DNA from 3 places in the Alteromonas sp. ABD4_190 genome. Region 3 is predicted to be linked to each of the others. Evidence: predicted binding sites of a transcription regulator. Region 3 holds the regulator's gene; each other region holds the start of a gene.
The links. The regulator sigma-54, encoded in region 3, starts transcription at its own class of promoters, with help from an activator protein. The targets are predictions, from matches to a motif close to GTTGGCACGNNNNTNGNNT.
Positions count from the first base shown of each region.

Region 1: a site for sigma-54 is predicted at 955-973, ahead of ACXAFM_RS13980 (flagellar assembly protein T N-terminal domain-containing protein). Genes of this name have one in related genera too.
Region 2: a site for sigma-54 is predicted at 2,539-2,557, ahead of ACXAFM_RS18660 (hemerythrin domain-containing protein). Genes of this name have one in related genera too.

Region 1 is NZ_JBSWWN010000001.1:3,212,056-3,215,772, forward strand. It holds gene ACXAFM_RS13980 (flagellar assembly protein T N-terminal domain-containing protein) at 1-881, opposite strand, end outside; gene ACXAFM_RS13985 (LPP20 family lipoprotein) at 1,177-1,662, shown strand; gene flgN (flagellar export chaperone FlgN) at 1,789-2,220, opposite strand; gene flgM (flagellar biosynthesis anti-sigma factor FlgM) at 2,292-2,621, opposite strand; gene flgA (flagellar basal body P-ring formation chaperone FlgA) at 2,725-3,420, opposite strand; gene ACXAFM_RS14005 (chemotaxis protein CheV) at 3,714-3,717, shown strand, end outside.
Region 2 is NZ_JBSWWN010000002.1:244,782-248,498, forward strand. It holds gene ACXAFM_RS18650 (diacylglycerol kinase family protein) at 1-1,015, shown strand, start outside; gene gdhA (NADP-specific glutamate dehydrogenase) at 1,023-2,375, shown strand; gene ACXAFM_RS18660 (hemerythrin domain-containing protein) at 2,604-3,059, shown strand; gene ACXAFM_RS18665 (YqaE/Pmp3 family membrane protein) at 3,200-3,358, opposite strand; gene ACXAFM_RS18670 (putative bifunctional diguanylate cyclase/phosphodiesterase) at 3,553-3,717, opposite strand, start outside.
Region 3 is NZ_JBSWWN010000001.1:1,289,047-1,292,763, reverse strand. It holds gene ptsN (PTS IIA-like nitrogen regulatory protein PtsN) at 1-421, opposite strand, end outside; gene hpf (ribosome hibernation promoting factor) at 435-722, opposite strand; gene ACXAFM_RS05675 (RNA polymerase factor sigma-54) at 753-2,234, opposite strand; gene lptB (LPS export ABC transporter ATP-binding protein) at 2,308-3,033, opposite strand; gene lptA (lipopolysaccharide transport periplasmic protein LptA) at 3,036-3,581, opposite strand; gene lptC (LPS export ABC transporter periplasmic protein LptC) at 3,550-3,717, opposite strand, start outside.

The DNA.
Region 1 (3,717 bases), 1.9 Mb from region 3:
AATTGGCTGATTGAGCCATCAATCGCCCGACCGTAGCGTGATTGCCAAAAGGATGACGAAAATTCATCAATGTCTTCAAATCTGTCAAACGTCCACTCTTCATTAGCATTGTAAGAGGAACTGAACAATAGGCCGCCGTTTATTCCGTCATAAACTTGTACAGACATTGCAAAAGCACGGTGTGAAGTGTTGCTTCGCCATGGTGTAAACATGGATGCTTCTTTTTGTGTAACGCTTAAATCATCAATAACCCCGACAATAACGAATTGCGTGTTACTTTGATCTGATAGTGTACGTACGTTTTTGTCGGTATAACGGCTATCAAACTTTGCAGTATGGGGAGCAACGTAAGTAATACTGAGATTGTCTGTCTGTTCTTGCATTGCCTTAGCTAAACGCTGCGTAAACGCCTTATCAAAGTGTGGAATATTTCCTTCAGTCAGTTGTGTTCTGTTTCTTATTCTAAAGTGAGTAGTGGCAAAGTGCTTTTGGTCCTGCTGTGCTGAGCATACTTCCCCTCTAGGAAAGATGTCTGCACGTACACTAACTGTGACTACATCACCGTTATAAGTTTCGCTGACGAGCTCTAACTGTTCGACTTCGCCCGTTGAACTAATTGTCATCTCTTCGTTTTTCAGAAGCCCATTAGTTAGTTTGGCTACACTTTGCACTGACGCCCCAGCAAATAACATAGCTTGTTTGAGCGCATCCTGTGTTGCTGCGCGTTTTGCTGCTTCCTTGTTACCGTTCATTACCACAGCCTGTCCAGTGGCTTCATACCAAACGGCATGGGCTTGCCCAGCGATTAGGCTAAGTAGGCAAACAGCGGCCATTGCTCTGCTTAAACATGCCATTAGCGTTGTTTTGCTTGCTTGTCGCACGTGACACCTCTGTGGTTGTTTAGTTATTGCGATTAAATAATGTCGTAATCAATGCGAGACCTACGCGAGTTCTATGCGAAAAAAGTGCCAATTAAAGTGGGAAGCTATCTTTAAAAGCAAACGGGCGCATATATTGCTTATTTCCTTCTAACCAAGGTCTAAAACTGCAAAATGTGTTATGAAAGTTTAGTCGCCTCATAACGCTTTGCTCAAAGGTTATTAGCCTACATAGGTAATGAAAGTAAACAATCAGACGTCACTAAGTCGTTATTAATGCACACAGAGGTTTTAAATTATGTGGTTGAATAGACTAAAAAATTCAAAGCTACTTTTGCGGTCTTCTATGTTTGGCCTGGCAGTTTCTTTGAGTGGATGTGGCATTATCGATAAGCACGTCGAATGGGAAACCGTTGAGCCTGAAACTTACCCTGTTTTAAAGGCGGTTGGTTACGCACCGATTTCATCGCAAAAAGGCGAGTCTGACAGTATGAAGCTAATAATGGCGATGAAAGCGTCAAAATTAGATGCATACCGAGAGTTGACCGAGCAGGTATACGGTCAAAAAATAGAAGGTAGTCAGTCTGTATCACGCCTTGTTGTTGACAGTGAAACGTTACGCGCGTCTGTGGAAGGAGTAATAAGAGGCGCCGAGGTCGTTAAAACCTATCCCGTTGGGAAAGATACTTACGTAACTGAGCTTTCTTTAGATATGCAGCAAGTCTACGATATTTATTTGTCGACTGCTAAGCCGCGCCGAGTGAAAGATGTAAAGTATTACTAGAAGAAAACCCAAAGGAGGGTCGCACCAACAACATCGAAAGAAAGTATATAAAGGTGCGTAATAAGGAAGTGAGATTGCCTGCCGAAGCGATTAGTACTCCGCGACGTTAAAATGCGGCGTAAACGCTTAAGCACTCACTCCGGCACCTAAAGTTCCGCCTTTTGGCTTCCCTTTTTTGTCGTAAGTAAGTGATTCTTTTGCTCGAACTTCCATCATCAAATTCCGCAAGTGTGTGAGGCGTAGCTGTCCTTGCTCTACGGCTTTTTGATTAACCTGTGTTCGATATTTGCAATCTTCAAGAAGCTTCTTTGCCTCAACCATTAATGCTTCATCGTCTTCCGACATCGCATTTTCGTTGTCGATAGCGTCTTCAATCGTTGCATCCAGCGATTGAATAGAACCCAGAAGGGCTGTTTTTTCGTCTAACAAGTTCATCAAAGATTCAGCGTCACGCGAGCTAATAAGCTGCAGTTCTTTTTCAAGCAGCGACGCAAGTGAAGTCATTTGTTCCACTTGACGTGATAATGCTTGTGTTAACTGGCTTACTTGTTCTGTCACTATACTTGTCTCATTGAACGTGTCTGATAAATTCTAACTAGTTATTTGACACCAGATTATTTAGTGCCGAATTATTTAGTACCAAAAATCTCGGATTCTAGCTTCGAGATTTTATTAGCAAGCACTTCAGGATTAACCTTGTACTCACCACTTTGAATCGCTTTTTTAAGACGGTCCACTTTCTCTTGGTTCACAGGTGCTTCAGACCCTTTCTTTTGAACTTGATTCAACTGCTGAGCAGATTGCGTCAATGAAACCGAGTCCTGTCTTGGAGCTGGAGCTGTTTGTGCCGACTGCGCTGAAGCTTGTTGTTGAGATTGTTGCGTCTGATTTTGCTGCGCAACTTTCCCGTTATCAACGGGTGTTTTAGGTAACCCATTGTTTATATTGTTAATTGCCATATTTAGTCCTCACTACTATTTTGCCTCTGTGATATATATCGGCCTCTAGGCTAATATCTTTAGCTAAATTGGAAACAAAACAGTAGATATTTTACGCTCACTTTTATAAGTGTATCACGACTTCTTCAGGGCTTGCGACTCTGGCAATTACGGCCTTCTGGCTACTGGCATTAATCACCTTTATGTTATCGCCAACTACGCCATCTTGCTGCGCTATTCCTGCCGTCTTAACTTCCATTCCTGCAACCTCTGCGGTAATCGTTATTCTATCGCCTTTACATACAAAGCATAGCATATTTGACTGTATAGCTTGACCACCGGTAATACGACGCTTCATTCTAGCTCCAATCAATGAAGCTACATCGGTAAATGCAGTATGCCGTAACCGTCGTACGTCAACTTTTGCCAGGGTTAAATTAGATGACGTTAAAACAGTTCCCGGACTTATTGCGCCTTGAGTGACTACAATTTCCTTGGTGCGCGTTACCTGTCCGCTAGTAAACAAATACCATTCATTGTTCTTACAGCTTACTCTCACTGATATGTAAGATTGGCTAAGTGCTTCCTGCGATGCGTTGTATTGAAAGCCCGTTGGGCAGTCAGGAATATTTATCCTATCGTCTATCTTCACAATGTCGACATCAATGTTAGTATCCTGCGAAGTATCAGTGAGTTGATTTATCAAATACTGCTTGGCACCTTCTTCAACTCGCTGATGGTTAGTCGTTGCCCCATAACATTGTGCGCTAAGTAAACCGAGCACTAAGCTGGTGAACGAGCGATAGAATGTAATCCGCATTTTGTTGTTTATCTTTTCCATCATGACTTTTCGTGTTCAGTTTGCGAGTTATTGACTATGCTTAATAAAATACATGTTTGTGAATATCAGGTTTGGCGGCAAAATAAACTTCAAAGGTTTGCTTAGAAAGCTTCAACAGCGGCTCATCTAGCGGGTTACGCTGAAATGCGTGTGAAGCTTAAATTAACCATAGGCGTCATTTTTCTGTCGTTTGACCTGCAAAAATTTAATGATATTGTCTATCTTTACTATGAGAGGCAATGATCATGCCCAGTATTACTTAGAGGTGACCTATGT
Region 2 (3,717 bases), on a different contig from region 3:
TTTAAGTCAAATTAACAAAATACGCCAAACCGCAAGGCTCAATAAACGTCAGTTAGCATCACTTCAAAAAGTAAGAGATGGCGGCTTGCTGTCACTACAGAAAATGCTAACGCTTATTGTTAATCCCGTAGCGGGCGGTGGTAAGTGGGCTCAGTACCGAGACGAAGTGCTTTCTAGACTTAACGAGAAATTCAAAGTCACTGTTAAGGAAACCACGCCAGATACAGATGGCAAGGCACTCGCTGAACAAGCAAAGCGAGATGGTGCCCATATTGTTGTTGCATGTGGCGGTGACGGTACATTAACGGAGGTAGCATCAGCGTTAGTGAATACCGACGTTACCATGGGAATCATTCCCTTTGGTACCGCTAACGCATTAAGCCAAGTACTTCACGGATACATCAGCAAAGTCACGCCAATAAGTACCGCCTGCGACATCATTATAAAGGGTAACACGCTCTCTATTGATACGGCGCGGTGTAACGACCACGTTATGCTTTTAGTTGCAGCGGTTGGTTTTGAAGAGCAAATGATCTCTGCTGCTGACCGGGAAGAAAAAAACATGGGCGGTCAGTTTGCTTATTTAAAAGGGCTTTGGAATGCCATTTCAAATAACGAAAATATGACTTTTGAGGTAGCAAAAGATGATCTACCTGTTGAAACATTAGAAACGCCGAGTTTTGTGATAGCAAACGCGGCGCCAATGACTACCGCACTTGCACAAGGTGCCGAGCCGCCAGATATAACCGATGGTAAGCTTGATTTAACCTGGCTATTGCCACAGCCAAGTTCTGATAGACAGTTCGCTTCGCTAGCGGAACTTGTGTTAAGCCCGGCAGAAGCCAAAAAGCAATCCGATTCAATACGCCATGAACGCGCAGCACGTATTACATTAACATTCGACAAACCTACCGCATACGCAGTAGACGGTGAAATTTACGAGGGCGATAAACTTGTCATAGAAACATGCCCACGCAGTCTTACCGTACTCACTAATTTTGAAGAAAAGGATTAAATAGTACATGGCTCAAAAAAGTAACTTTGAAGAAATCTATGACTTTTTAAACGATAAGTTTTCTAATGAGACCGAGTATCTACAAGCAGTACATGAAGTACTTGAAGATATTGTTCCTATTTATAACGCGAACGAAGATTACAAGGCATTTGATATTGTAAGGCGCATTTGCATGCCGGAGCGCATTATCTATTTCACAGTCTCTTGGATGAACAGTGAAGGCAATATTGAAGTAAACCAAGGGTGGCGGGTGCAGCATAATTCAGCAATGGGCCCGTACAAAGGTGGGTTGCGCTTTCACCCAACTGTTAATCTATCAGTGCTCAAGTTTCTTGCTTTTGAGCAGTGTTTTAAAAATGCCCTTACTGGTCTGCCCATGGGTGGCGGAAAAGGAGGCTCTGACTTTAACCCCAAAGGCCGGTCAGACAGAGACATTATGTTGTTTTGCCAAGCATTTATGCGTGAATTGCAACGACACATAGGCGCAAACACCGATGTACCTGCTGGTGATATTAACGTAGGCGCGAGAGAAATAGGTTATCTATATGGCGAATATCGAAGGTTAAACAATAGGTTCGAAGGCGTTTTAACCGGTAAAGGTTTAGAGTTTGGTGGAAGCTATGTGCGTACTGAGGCCACAGGTTTTGGCTTAATCTACTTTTTAGAAGCGGTTTGTAAACAGCGAAACTCGTACATTGAAGGCAATACAATTGCAGTATCTGGTGCAGGAAACGTAGCACTGCACGCGGCGCTTAAGGCGGTAGAGAAAGGTGGAAAGGTAATTTCGCTCTCAAACAGCCGGGGGCTTCTACATGTTGAAGAAGGGTTATCGGATACGGCATTAAAATGGGCAATTGATAACCACGCTAACCGAGATAATATCCTTGTAGACATGGCTGATAAAAAAATGGGGAAATGGATAGCCAATAAAAAGCCATGGCATATAAAATGCGATATTGCTTTACCTTGTGCAACGCAAAATGAACTGCTTGAAACGGACGCCAAGGTATTACTAGATAACGGCTGTAAGATGGTTTTAGAAGGTGCGAATATGCCGTGTACAAATGAGGCGCAAACCCTTTTCTTAGATGCCAAAATTGTTTATGTGCCCGGAAAGGCATCTAATGCAGGTGGTGTCGCCTTGTCGGGATTAGAAATGAGCCAAAACGCCGTGTTCAATCAGCGCAATGCGAACGTACTTGATGATCAGTTATACGCTATTATGGAAAGCATTCATCAGCGCTGTGTTACAGAAGGACAAGGTGTAGGTGATGAACACGATTATATCGACTACATGAAAGGCGCTAACATCGCAGCGTTTAGACGTCTTGCAGACGCCATGGTCGCACAAGGCGTGTAGCACGTTTACCACATATTTCATTCGATAAATTCACGACAATACTGCTGTGAATTTATCGGTAAGTAACCTGTAAAATTTGCGTTTTTTCTGTTCTCTTTTACCCACCCCCTGCATCGTTCAATAGATTTTATTATAAAATTCAGGAGCTAACAGACTTTTTATTCATGGAACAATAATAGCATTACCCTTGGTGTGATTAACTTTTTAGGTATTTATAAGGAACCACCTATGAAAATTTTTGAAGCTTTACGCCAAGACCATGAGAAGCAACGTTTATTGTTAAAGATTTTAGCTGAAACAAGTGGCGATACAGCTGCACGCCGTGAATATTACCAAGAGCTCAAAACTCAGCTTGAGAGTCATGCTATTGCTGAGGAGCGCCACTTTTATGCTCATCTTTTAGAAAAAGACGCCACCGTAGATTTGACCCGTCACGGAATTGCAGAGCATCACGAGATTGATGAATTACTAGCTAAGCTTGATGACACCGATATGAGCTCACCTGCATGGTTACGTTATTTGAAGACACTTCAAGAAAAAGTGGAACATCACCTTGCTGACGAAGAACAGGAGTTCTTCCAGGTAGCGGGGAATGTGCTTAACGACCGCCAGAAAACAAAACTTGCTGATGAATATCAAAAAGAGATGAAACAGGAGTTAGACGACGAAAAACTAACGGCGTAACATAGCCTTGGTATCCATGGCGGTAGTATTCAATCCGAAAGGCGTCATAAAGTAAAAAGCCAGCTATTCAAGCTGGCTTTTGCATATTTAGTGTTTGATTGCTCTTTCACCTATAACAGATTACTGAAGCGCTCAAGTGCCTACTTTTTAGCGATGATGTAAACCGCGTGAATTACACCTGGAAAATAGCCAAGAATGGTCAATAAAATATTGATCCAAAAATGCGCGCCGATACCGACCTGTAAAAATACGCCTAGCGGTGGAAGTAAAATTGATAAAAGTATACGAATGATGTCCATAGTAAATTCCTTGTTTTTGAAGTAATTTCACAACTCAGTAGGCAAAAAACTCACACTTTGATGAAAGTGTTCAGCCTGCGGAGCGATTTTCACGCTTCATAATGGTTGTTTGCATTTTAGATGCCATGTCAGCGTTGATAAACGATTGAGCATCCCATTGACTCCAAAAATATAAATTTTTTGTAATAAGAAAGCTATTCACCGAAAGGCGTATTTTGCAGCCAATCTTCTAGGTCTGGACGATTAAGCGGTCGACTGATGAAGTAACCTTGCGCGATATCACATCCCCACTCTTTCAAGATCTCTAGCGACGCAACATCTTCCACACCTTCAGCCACCACTTTCAAATTAAAGGCATT
Region 3 (3,717 bases):
CGTCGCTGGTTGTTGCACGACGTATTGTTTTAATCGTTTCTTTGTCGCTTAGCTTACCGGCTACGGTAGCCAGTGTCTGAAGGTGTCCTTCGGTTTGCTCTTCGGGAACGAGAAGAGCAAAGAATATGTCTACGGGCTTTTCGTCTAGGGCATCAAAGTTGATAGCTGGTGTGCTGGTTACAACGATTGCTATTACCTTCTCAAGGCCGGCCAAGCGACCGTGAGGCAGTGCTATGCCGTTACCAATACCCGTGCTACCCATACGTTCTCGAGCCATCAAGCTATTTAGAACCGTTGCCTGGTCGATGTTATCGTTATGCTTGGCAGCGATATCAGCGATGATCTCAAGAATTCGCTTTTTACTATTACACTGAACCGCACACTCGGTGCGGTCCAGACTTACGATGGCTTGTATATCCATGCTCAATTAACTACTAATGTTTTTTCAGTTTTTCCTTATGCTTGATTACCTGCCGGTCGAGTTTATCAACCATGCTGTCAATCGCCGCATACATGTCGGTATTTTCTGAGGATGCGAATACTTCAGCGCCACTTAAATGAACAGTCGCTTCAGCTTTTTGATTTAATTTTTCAACGTTCAGGATGACATGCACATTAGAAATGTGATCAAAGTGACGTTCAAGTTTGCTGAACTTCGTATCGACATAATTACGCAAAGAGTCGGTGATTTCGACATGATGACCAGTAAGGTTGATTTGCATATTTCGTCTTCCTTATATTATTAAGCCCGTTTAGATAAGGCTTTTGCGTTGGTTCGACGGCGGGATCGATAACGATTCCCGGTATTTTGCTATTGTTCGCCGAGCGACTTTTATGCCTTGCTCGGCCAACAATGAAGCAATCTTGCTATCACTTAGCGGCTTGCTAGGATTTTCCGCAGCCACTAACTTCTTGATCAATGCACGAATCGCTGTAGATGAACACTCACCACCTGACTCGGTTGCTACGTGGCTTGAGAAGAAATACTTCAATTCAAAGATGCCACGGGGCGTATGCATATACTTCTGTGTTGTCACACGCGAAATAGTCGATTCGTGCATATCTACCATTTCTGCGACATCATTTAGCACCATTGGTTTCATCATTTCCGGGCCGTGCTCAAAAAAGCCCATTTGCTGCTGCACAATGCAATTTGCAACCTTCATCAAGGTATCGTTGCGAGATTCAAGGCTCTTTATGAACCACTTAGCCTCTTGCATGTGTGAGCGGATGAATTGTGAATCGCTACTATTCTTGGCACGGCGACTCATTGCTGCGTACGTTTGATTTACGCTTAATTTAGGCAGACTGTCGGGGTTCAGCTCAACCACCCAACGGCCATTTTTCTTGGTTACTGAGACATCAGGAATAACGTACTCAGGCTCTTTAGTAACTAAAGCACTACCTGGGCGAGGATTCAAGGTTTGGAGTAAACGCATTGCTTCGCGCAGCTGATCTTCTTTCAATCGGCTCTTACGCATTAGCGTGCGGTAGTCTTTACTGCTCAGTAAGTCTGAATATTCCTCAATAAGCTGCTTCGCTTCAGCAAGCCACGGTGTGTCTTCTGAAAACTGGCGCAATTGCACCATAAGACACTCTTGAGGTGTACGAGACCCTGAACCAATGGGGTCGAACATTTGAATGCGCTTAAGCACACATTCTATTTCGTCCATTTCGATAGGCTCTTCTAAGTCATCGTCATTAACAGCATCTAAGATATCGTCAAGGGTAACGGTTAAATAACCTGATTCGTCAATCGAATCGATGATGGCTGTAGCGATAGCGCGGTCAGTATCTGAAAAATGAGTGAGGCGCATTTGCCAAAGAAGATGTTCTTGGATGTCTTCAGTGGTTTCGCCTTGGAAGATTTGTTCATCATCGTTAGATGGGCCAGGTGCAGGCGCGGAAGAAGCCGAATAATACTCATCCCAGGTACTGTCGATAGGTAGCTCATCGGGAAGATCATTCTTCTCCAGTGCATCTCCCGCTTCTAGCGTATCGCTCGATGCAGAAGCTGTCGCTTCAGCAGCACTATCGTCACTATCGACATTGTTCTTTTCTACTTGTGGCTCGTCGTTACCTTCCTCCACTTCTAAAAGCGGGTTAGAGTCGAGCGCTTCTTGAATCTCTTGCTGAAGATCAAGCGTAGAAAGCTGCAGCAGCTTAATGGCCTGCTGTAGCTGAGGTGTCATGGTAAGTTGTTGGCTAAATTTTAGCTGTAAAGATGGTTTCATCTACGTCTTATTTAAATGCTCTAAATTAAATATACCAGAGCGAAACTGAAAAATGACAATTCGGTTACACTAACTATAGCCTGAATTGTTCGCCTAGGTATACGTCCCTTACTTTTTGATTACTTAAAACCTGTTCCGCAGTTCCTTGCGCAATAAGCTCGCCATGACTCACAATGTACGCTTTTTCGCAAACGTCCAATGTTTCGCGTACGTTATGGTCCGTGATAAGGATACCAATACCCCTATCTCGCAGATGCTGTATTATCTTCTTTATATCATTAACTGATATTGGATCAACACCGGCAAATGGTTCGTCTAACAAAATAAATTGTGGTTTTGCTGCCAGAGCTCGGGCAATCTCTACGCGACGCCGCTCTCCCCCGGACAAACTCATCCCCGTACTATTACGTATATGGTTGATATTAAATTCATCAAGTAGGGCGTCTGCTTCTTCTTCTTGCTGTTGTGAATTTAAATCTTTACGGGTTTGCAAAATGGCCATGATATTTTCATGTACCGTAAGCTTCCTAAATATTGATGCCTCTTGCGGGAGGTAGCCTATACCGCGGCGTGCGCGCTCATGCATTGGCTGGTGAGTAAGCTCATTATCATCAATTTCGATCTTGCCTTTGTCTAAGTTGACTAAGCCTACAATCATGTAAAAAGTGGTGGTCTTACCAGCGCCGTTAGGGCCGAGAAGACCAACAATTTGACCGGTAGACACTGAAAGGCTTACATCGCGAACAACCTGTCGCGATTTATACGATTTAGCAAGGTTTTTAGCGCTCAAAGTTGCCATTGCTATTCATTGTCCTCGTTGTCTTTCTTAGACGATGTTTTACGAATGGTGTCAGGAGTAAACACTGTGGTTACACGACCTTCACCATCTTCACCGGCACCACCCGTTGCAAGCAATTGTTCAGTAATCATATCGAACGTAATCTTATCACCTTGTACTTTACTGGTATCTTGCTGTAGCTCAGCATTACCCGCCAGAGAAATAGTGCGATTAATTACTTCATAGCGAATTTCATTGGCTTTCGCTGATACCGGTGTACCGTCTTCTAGTGATTGAGAATAGCTTGCAGGGTTGCCACGGGCGATAAATATTTCACGGCCGCTGCCATCTGTAGCTATTACTTCTACTTCATCAGCTTCGATTAGGAGTGAACCTTGGGTAATAAGTACATCTTCCTTGTACAGCGCGGTTTTGTTTTTACCATCAATAAACTGGGTGTTTGACCCTATCTTAATGGGTTGTGAAAAATCTTCTTCACTGGCTATTACCGCACCGCTAGCGATGGCAAGTAGAAGGCTAGTTGCTAGGGGAATAAGTCGTTTGTACATGATCTAAAAGCTCGTATTCTTGTGTGCGTAAATTCGCGTTAAACCCATTGCTTAAAATAAGATATTGCGTACCCAGTATCTCAACGGGTTGATCAGATGTCATTTGTTTCGTGTCTAAATTTATCTGGATGTATTC